One region of the Burkholderia metallica genome, then DNA from elsewhere that is predicted to be linked to it. Evidence: predicted binding sites of a transcription regulator. Region 1 holds the regulator's gene; the other holds the start of a gene.

The links. The regulator FliA, encoded in region 1, starts transcription of late flagellar genes. The targets are predictions, from matches to a motif close to CTAAAGTTTNNNNNNNNNNNGCCGNTA.
Region 2: the regulator FliA is predicted to act here: its motif matches at 2,438-2,464, upstream of flgK (flagellar hook-associated protein FlgK).

The regions. Positions count from the first base shown of each region.
Region 1 is NZ_CP013401.1:226,087-230,765, reverse strand. It holds gene ahcY (adenosylhomocysteinase) at 1-1,305, opposite strand, end outside; S-adenosyl-L-homocysteine riboswitch at 1,338-1,452, opposite strand; gene WJ16_RS00965 (RNA polymerase sigma factor FliA) at 1,532-2,266, opposite strand; gene WJ16_RS00960 (P-loop NTPase family protein) at 2,290-3,108, opposite strand; gene flhF (flagellar biosynthesis protein FlhF) at 3,101-4,679, opposite strand, start outside.
Region 2 is NZ_CP013401.1:3,385,543-3,390,221, reverse strand. It holds gene WJ16_RS15315 (flagellar basal body P-ring protein FlgI) at 1-354, shown strand, start outside; gene flgJ (flagellar assembly peptidoglycan hydrolase FlgJ) at 355-1,338, shown strand; gene WJ16_RS15305 (flagellar brake protein) at 1,559-2,314, shown strand; gene flgK (flagellar hook-associated protein FlgK) at 2,521-4,503, shown strand; gene flgL (flagellar hook-associated protein FlgL) at 4,526-4,679, shown strand, end outside.

The sequences.
Region 1 (4,679 bases):
CGCGACCTTTTCATCGAGGTGCTTCGGCAGGACGTACACCTTGTTCTCGTACTCGCTGCCGCGCACGAACAGCTCGATCTGCGCGAGCGTCTGGTTCGCGAACGAGTTCGACATCACGAACGACGGGTGGCCGGTCGCGCAGCCGAGGTTCACGAGGCGGCCTTCCGCCAGCAGGATCACGCGCTTGCCGTCCGGGAAGATGATGTGGTCGACCTGCGGCTTGATGTTTTCCCACTGGTACTGGCGCGTCGACGCAACGTCGATTTCCGAGTCGAAGTGGCCGATGTTGCAGACGATCGCGTTGTGGCGCATCGCCTTCATGTGATCGTGGTTGATCACGTGGTAGTTGCCGGTCGCCGTCACGAAGATGTCGGCCTTGTCGGCCGCGTATTCCATCGTCACGACGCGGTAGCCTTCCATCGCCGCCTGCAGCGCGCAGATCGGGTCGATTTCGGTGACCCACACGGTCGCGCCCAGGCCGCGCAGCGACTGCGCGCAGCCCTTGCCCACGTCGCCGTAGCCCGCGACGACCGCGACCTTGCCCGCGATCATCACGTCGGTCGCGCGCTTGATGCCGTCGACCAGCGATTCACGGCAGCCGTACAGGTTGTCGAACTTCGACTTCGTGACCGAATCGTTCACGTTGAATGCCGGGAACGGCAGGCGGCCGTCCTTTTCCATCTGGTACAGGCGGTGCACGCCGGTCGTGGTTTCTTCGGTCACGCCCTTGATGTGCGCGAGGCGCGTCGAGTACCAGGTCGGGTCCGCGTCGAGGTGCTTCGCGATCGACTTGTACAGCGCCACTTCTTCCTCGTTGGTCGGCTTCGCGATCACCGAACGGTCCTTCTCGGCCTTCGCGCCGAGGATCAGCAGCAGCGTGGCGTCGCCGCCGTCGTCCAGGATCATGTTCGCGAATTCGCCGTTCGGCCATTCGAAGATGCGGTGCGAGAACTCCCAGTATTCGTCGAGCGATTCGCCCTTGAACGCGAACACCGGCGTGCCGGCTTCGACGATCGCGGCAGCCGCGTGGTCCTGCGTCGAGAAGATGTTGCACGACGCCCAGCGCACGTCCGCGCCGAGCGCCTTCAGCGTCTCGATCAGCACGCCCGTCTGGATCGTCATGTGCAGCGAGCCGGCAATGCGCGCGCCCTTCAGCGGCTGCTGCGCCTTGTATTCGTCGCGGATCTGCACGAGGCCCGGCATTTCGGTCTCGGCGATGTTCAGTTCCTTGCGGCCCCAGCCGGCCAGCGCCATGTCGGCGACGACGTAATCCTGGGAAGCCTTGGAATCGATAATGGCGTTCATCACGCCCTCCTTTCTAAAAAGTTTCTAGATTGGTGACGTGAGCGCCGTTCAGGAAGCGGAGCCGGCGCGGTTGTGCCGCACGACTGCTTGGTGAAGCCTTCCGAGCCTGGCGGACACAGGAGGTCCGTCGCAACGCTCCTCGGAAAACGGAGGGGATTGTAGCAAATCGGCGCGCGAAATGCGCATGCGCCGCGCGGCAGCGGCGCGCGCGGGCGTCAAGAAAGGGTCAGGACTCCGCGCCGACCCACGCCTGTTCGCGCAGCCGCGCGCGCAGGCGCGCGACGGCCTGGCTGTGCAGCTGGCACACGCGCGACTCGCTCACTTCGAGCACCGCGCCGATCTCGCGCAGATTCAGACCCCGTTCGTAGTACAGCGACATCAGCAGCTTCTCGCGCTCCGGCAGCCGCTCGATCGCCTCGACGAGCGCTTCGCGCAGGTGCTCGTCGAGCAGCGCCGACAGCGGATCGGCGTGATCGACACGGTAGCGGTCGAGAAACGGCTCGTCGTCGGCCGCGCGGTCGAAATCCTCGTAGTAGATGAGCTGGCTGCCGTGCAGGTCCTGCAGCATCCCCTGATACTCGTCGAGCGGCATGTTCAGGTGCTGCGCGATCTCGGTCTCGGTTGCCGAGCGGCCCAGATGCTGTTCGATCTGGTGCACCGCGTGCTCGACTTCGCGCGACGTCTTGCGCAGGCTGCGCGGCAGCCAGTCGTTGCTGCGCAGCTCGTCGAGCATCGCGCCGCGGATGCGCTGCGTCGCGTAGGTCTCGAACTGCGCGCCCTGGTCCTCCTTGTAGCGGCCGGCCGCGTCCATCAGGCCGATCATGCCGGCCTGGATCAGATCGTCGAGGTCGACGCTCGCCGGCATCTTCGCGACGAGCTGCAGCCCCAGGCGCCGTACGAGCGGCGCATATTGCGCGAGCACGTCGGCCTGGGACATCTTTCCTTGAGCGTTGTACATCATGGCCCCTCTCCTTCCGATGGCGCTCACGCGGCGTGTGCCGCGCCCGCCTCATACGACGGCTTGCCGCCCGCGTGCACGGCGCGGCCCGCGCCCGAGCGCGGGCGCATCGGCCAGTACAGCAGGTCGGCGGCAATCTGCCGGTAGTCGCGCGCGGCGGCCGACGACGGGAACGCGTCGACCGCGGCACGCATCAGCTCGCGCGCATGTTCGACGAGCGGATCGGCGCTCACGCAGCCCGCATCGGCGATCGATACCGCCAGGTAGCGGCTCGCGACGCCCGCGAGATTGTCGAACGCGACCTTCGCGTCCGCGGGGCTGCCGACGTGATTGGTCAGCACGCGGAACTGCGCGACCGCATGGGCGTAATGAAGCCGCTTCATGCACGCGTACGCCTCGGTGATCGCCTGCGCGGCGACCCGCGTGACGACCAGCACGTCGTGCGCTTCGCGCGCGAGCGCCGAGAACGATCCGTCGGCGCCGAGCTGCGCGTCGACGAGCACGATGTCGGACGGCCCGTCGATGAAGTCGCTCAATTGCGCGCCGGTGTAGCCGGCCCGCGCGAGCCGCGCGGCCGCGCACAGGCCGAAGCCGGCCGCGACCCGCGTGCGCTCGCCGTCGCGCAGCCATGCGCCCGCGAGCGTCGCGCTGGCCGAATGCACGTCGGCGCGCTCGTCGACGACGAGCACGTCCTTGCCGAGCGACGCGAGCGCCGCCGCCAGGTTCACGACGGTGGACGTGCAGCCGACACTCGCCGGCCCGCCCGTCACCGCGACGATGCGCGACGCGCGCCCGGCCAGCAGGCGCCGCAGCCCTTCGGCCTGGTCGATGGTTCGTTTATCCAAATCGCACCTCGTGCAGCTCGGCGGTGGAACGTGCGGTCAGTGCGGAAAGCAGCGTCGGCATGTCGTCGTCTTGCGGCACGAAGGGCGAGCCGTCGCGCGGTACACAGAACGCGCTCTTCAGCAGGAAACGGGTCGATGCGACGTACAGGTTCTCCGGCACCTTCTGGCCGGTCGACACGTAGTGGACCGGCAGCTTGTAGCGGATCACCGTGTCGAGCACGCCGCCGAGGTGGGTCGCCTCGTCGAGCTTCGTGAGAATGCAGCCGGCGAGGTCCGGATGCTCGCCCGCGCTGCGATACGCCTGCACGACTTCGTTGAGCGTGTCGCCGTGGCTCGTTGCGTTCAGCAGCAGCAGGCGCTGCACCGGCGCGTTCGCGCCGTGCAGCATCGCGATCTGGTCGGACACCGCGCGGTCGCGCTGGCTCATGCCGATCGTGTCGATCAGCACGATGTGCTTGTTGCGCAGCTCGGACAGAGCGAGCGCGAGATCGCCCGCGTCCTTCACCGCGTGCACGGGCACGCCGAGGATCTTGCCGAAGATGCGCAGTTGTTCGTGGCCGCCGATCCGGTAGCTGTCGGTGGTCAGCAGCGCGACCTTGCTCGCGCCGAAGCGCATCACGCAGCGTGCGGCCAGCTTCGCGGTGGTGGTGGTCTTGCCGACGCCGGTCGGCCCCATCAGCGCGAACACGCCGCCGCGCTCCATCAGCGCGTCCTCGCTGTCGAGCACCGGCAGGTTCGACGCGAGCACCGACTGCGCCCAGTCGACGGCCTGCTCGAAGGTCTGCGCGCCGTCGCCCGCCGGCAGGTTGTCGACCAGCATCCGCACGAGCTGCGCGGAGAAGCCGGCGGCGAACAGGTGCTTCGTCAGCGCGCCATGCACGGCGCTGCGACGCTGGCGGTCGTGCCACATCAGGTTGTCGAACTGCGCTTCCATCATCCCGCGCAACTCGCCCAGCTCCTGCATCACCGTATCGTTGACGATCCGCTCGATGCGCGACTTCACCGCATCGGCGACCGCGGCGGCCGCATCGGCGGACAGGCGCGTGCGTTCGGCCGCCTTCGCGGCGTGCGTCGCACCCGGGTCGGGCGTGCGCACGGCCGCGGCCGGCATCCGGCGCTCGGCGTCGCGCACGATGTCGCGTGCCCAGTCGGGCGGCGTCGCGCTCGCGGCGGCCGGCGCGGCCGGCGCGCTCGCCTGCGGCACGGCGGGCGCCGCGTGCGCCCGGGCAATCAGCGCGTCGCGCTGGTGCGTCAGGCGCTTCGCGTGCTCGACCAGCCACGGCGCGGGTTCGGAGGTCGCGGCCGGCGCACCGGCGGCAGGCGCGGCGACCGACGGCATGTCCGCGGGCGCCGCCGCGTCGATCGAAGGCGGCGCGACCGGGTCGTGCGCATCGTGCGCATCGGCGCTGGCGCCGAATACCGACGAGAACACGTCCGGCAACCCGCCTTCGCCTGCCGCATACGGATTGGCGACCACCGGGCGGGCCGGCGTCGCACCCGGGCGCGCGACGATGCCCGGCACCGCGGCGGCCGGCACGGATTCCGGCGCGCGCGACGCGGCGATGCGCGGG
Region 2 (4,679 bases), 400 kb from region 1:
AAGGCCGCGGCGAAGGTGATCCTGAACGCGCGCACCGGCTCGATCGTGATGAACCAGATGGTCACGCTGCAGAGCTGCGCGGTCGCGCACGGCAACCTGTCGGTCGTCGTCAACACGCAGCCGGTGGTGTCGCAGCCGGGGCCGTTCTCGAACGGGCAGACGGTGGTCGCGCAGCAGTCGCAGATCCAGCTCAAGCAGGACAACGGCGCGCTGAAGATGGTGACGGCCGGCGCGAACCTCGCCGACGTCGTGAAGGCGCTGAACACGCTCGGCGCGACGCCCGCGGACCTGATGTCGATCCTGCAGGCGATGAAGGCCGCCGGCGCGCTGCGCGCCGACCTGGAGATCATCTAAATGGCAGCCACGCTCCCGAACGCGAACGACCTCACGCAGCGCTTTGCGCTCGACGTGCAGGGTTTCGATGCGCTGCGCGCGCAGGCGAAGCAGTCGCCGCAGGCCGGCGCGAAGGCGGTCGCCGGCCAGTTCGACGCGATGTTCACGCAGATGATGCTCAAGAGCATGCGCGACGCGTCGCCCGACGGCGGGCTGTTCGATTCGCATACGTCGAAGATGTACACGTCGATGCTCGACCAGCAGCTCGCGCAGCAGATGTCGACGCGCGGGATCGGCGTCGCCGACGCGCTGATGAAGCAGTTGCTGCGCAACGCGGGGCAGGGCGCGGGCAGCGGCTCGGCGGCCGACGTCGGCGCGGCCGGGCTGGGCGCGGCCGGCCTCGGCGGGGCCGGCAACGAAGGCGGCCTCGCCGCGATGAACGCGATGGCGCGGGCCTACGCGAACGCGGCGAACAACGGCGGGCTCGCCGGCACGCGCGGCTACTCGGCCGGCAGCGCGCTGACGCCGCCGCTGAAGGGCGCGAGCGGCGTGCAGGACGCCGACGCGTTCGTCGACCGGCTCGCGGGCCCCGCGCAGGCGGCCAGCGCGTCGACGGGCATCCCGGCGCGCTTCATCGTCGGCCAGGCCGCGCTCGAATCGGGCTGGGGCAAGCGCGAGATCCGCGCGAGCGACGGCTCGACGAGCTACAACGTGTTCGGCATCAAGGCGACCAAGGGCTGGACCGGCCGCACGGTGTCGGCGCTGACGACGGAATACGTGAACGGCACGCCGCGCCGCGTGGTCGCGAAATTCCGCGCGTACGATTCGTACGAGCACGCGATGACCGATTACGCGAACCTGCTGAAGAACAATCCGCGCTATGCGGGCGTGCTGAGCGCGAGCCGCAGCGTCGAAGGCTTTGCGCACGGGATGCAGAAGGCCGGCTACGCGACCGATCCGAACTACGCGAAGAAGCTGATTTCGATCATGCAGCAGATCGGCTGACGGCCCCGTCGGCGACCGCCCGCTGCACCCTCTGGACCGCGCCCGGCAGCCCGCCGCGCGCGGTTTCAACGTTTGCGCGAAAATAATCCCCGAATTCGATCTAAACTTTCGGTCAGCACTGCCGCTAAGTGTGAGAGACCTGCGACCGGGCCCCCGTTCTGGCCCGGTTTTATCGCGCACCGGTTGCACGGGCGCCCATGACAAGAAAGACCGGCTAGCCATGAATATCGAAACGTCGACGGACCCCAGCCTGGATGCAGGCCACTCCGGGCCCGACTATGCCCGCCGCAATCCGCTGGAAATCGGCGTGCAGCTGCGCAACCTCGTCAACCGCGGCGATTTCCTGACCGTCCAGTATCCGGGCGGCCAGCTCGTCACGCGCCTGCTCGAGGTGGATGTCGGCGCGCGGACGTTCACGTTCGACTGGGGTGCGCTGGCCGAGCAGAACGCCGGCATCCTCGGCGCGTCGCACTGCACGTTCGCGGCCGCGCCGGAGGGCGTGCGCGTCGAATTCTCCACGGGCACGCCGCGCGAGACGCGCTACGAGGGGCTGCCCGCGTTCGTCGCCGATTTCCCCGACGTGCTGACGTGCATCCAGCGCCGCGAATATTTCCGCGTCGATGCGCCGATCGTCGATCCGTTCCTGTGCCGCGGCAAGCTGCCGGACGGCGAAAGCTTCCTGTTCGAGGTGCACAACCTGTCGCTCGGCGGCGTGGGGCTGCGCACGGCCGACGAACGCGTCGAGACGCTCGAGGTCGGCACGCTGCTGCCCGACGTCGAGCTCGAGCTGACCGGCCACGGCAAGCTGTCGCTCGACCTGCAGCTCGTGTCGCAGCGTTCGACGCAGATGCCGAACGGATCGCGGCGCTACCAGCTCGGCTTTCGCTACATGTCGCTGCCGGGCAGCGCGGAGAACACGCTGCAGCGGCTGATCACGCAGCTCGAGATGAAGCGCCGCTCGCTCGCGCGGGCCTGACGCGCACGCGTCGGCCGGCCCCGCCCGGGGCGGCCCGCGCACCGTCGGCGCACAGTCGGCGGCCGGGTCCGCCGCACGCTTCGACCCGTGACGCGCGCACGCGCGTCGCGCGTGCATTTTTCCCTCAATTTTCCGAAATCGCGGCCGTTATACCGGGAGTCACGCAACCCGGCGGCCGCAGCGCGGCCGGCTCATCAGGATCGCGCATGTCCAACACACTCATGAACCTCGGCGTCAGCGGCCTGAATGCCGCGCTCTGGGGCCTCACGACGACCGGCAACAACATCAGCAACGCGGCGACGCCGGGCTATTCGGTCCAGCGGCCCGTGTATGCGGAAGCGAGCAGCCAGTACTCGGGCAGCGGTTACATGCCGCAAGGCGTGAACACCGTCACCGTGCAGCGGCAGTACAGCCAGTACCTGAGCGACCAGATGAACACCGCGCAGACGCAGGGCGGCGCGCTGTCGACGTGGTACACGCTCGTCGCGCAGCTGAACAACTACATCGGCAGCCCGACGGCGGGGGTCTCGACCGGGATCACGAACTACTTCACCGGGCTGCAGAACGTCGCGAACAACGCGTCCGACCCGTCGGTGCGGCAGACCGCGATCAGCAACGCCCAGACGCTGGCCAACCAGCTCAACGCGGCCGGCCAGCAGTACGACGCGCTGCGCCAGAGCGTGAACACGCAGCTCACCAGCACCGTGTCGCAGATCAACACGTACACCGCGCAGATCGCGCAGCTGAACCAGCAGATCGCGGCGGCGAGCAGCCAAGGGCAGCCGCCGAACCAGCTGCTGGACCAGCGCGACCTCGCGGTGTCGAACCTGTCGGGCCTGGCCGGTATCCAGGTCGTGCGCAACGACAGCGGTTACAGCGTATTCATGTCGGGTGGCCAACCGCTCGTCGTCGCCGACAAGAGCTACCAGCTTGCGGCCGTCACGTCGCCGTCGGATCCGAGCGAGCTGACCGTCGTGTCGCAGGGGATCGCCGGCGCGAAGCCGCAGGGGCCGGACCAGGTGTTGCCCGATTCGTCGCTGTCGGGCGGCACGCTCGGCGGCCTGCTCGCGTTCCGCAGCCAGACGCTCGACCCCGCACAGGCCCAGCTCGGCGCGATCGCGACCAGCTTCGCCGCGCAGGTCAACGCGCAGAACGCACTCGGCATCGACCTGTCGGGCAACAAGGGCGGCAACCTGTTCGCGACGCCGTCGCCGACCGTGTACGCGAACCAGGGCAATACCGGCAACGCGTCGCTGTCCGTGTCGTTCGCGAACGCGTCGCAGCCGACGACAAGCGACTACACGCTGTCCTACGACGGCGCGAACTACACGCTGACCGACCGCGCGAGCGGCGCGGTGGTCGACCAGAAGGCGGGGCCGATGCCTGTTTCGCTCGGCGGCCTGAATTTCTCGATCCCGTCGGGCTCGATGAGTGCCGGTGACAAGTTCACCGTGCTGCCGACGCGCGGCGCGCTGAACGGCTTCGGCCTCGCCACGACGAGCGCGTTGGCGATCGCGGCAGCATCGCCGGCCGTCACGTCGGCGGCGAGCACCAACATCGGCACGGGCAAGATCACGCTGGGCGGCGTAACCGCGGGCTATCAAGTGCCGACGACCAAGCTGACCTATGACGCGACGGCGAAAACGCTGACGGGTTTCCCGGTCGGCACCACGGTGACGATCGGCACCACGCCGCCGACGTCGGTCACGATCAACAGCCCGACGGACACCGTCCCGTACGATCCGGCGGCGGGCGCGACGATGACGATGTCGGGAACGGCCGCGGGCGCGCTCAACGGCGTGAGCGTCACGCTGTCCGGCGCACCGGCGACCGGCGACTCGTTCACGATCGGGCCGTATGCGGGCGGCACCAGCGACGGCTCCAACGCGCTCGCGCTGTCGAAGCTGGTCAACGCGAAGGCGTTCGGCAACGGCACGACGACGCTCACGGGCGCGTATGCGAGCTACGTGAACGGCATCGGCAACACGACGACCCAGTTGAAGTCGTCGAGCGCCGCGCAGACCGGGCTGATCGGCCAGATCACCGAGGCGCAGCAGTCGGTGTCGGGCGTGAACACCAACGAGGAAGCGGCCAACCTGATGCAGTACCAGCAGTTCTACCAGGCGAACGCGAAGGTGATCCAGACGGCGGCGACGCTGTTCCAGACCGTACTCGGCCTGTTCAATTGACCGGATTCGAGGGATAGAAGCGATGCGGATTTCCAGCGCCCAGTTCTTCCAGCTGAACGTTTCACAAATGAACGATCAGCAGGCCCAGCTTGCGCAGCTGTATCAGCAGATCTCGAGCGGTGTGAGCCTGCAGACGGCGGCGGACAATCCAGCCGGCGCGGCGCAGGCCGTGCAGC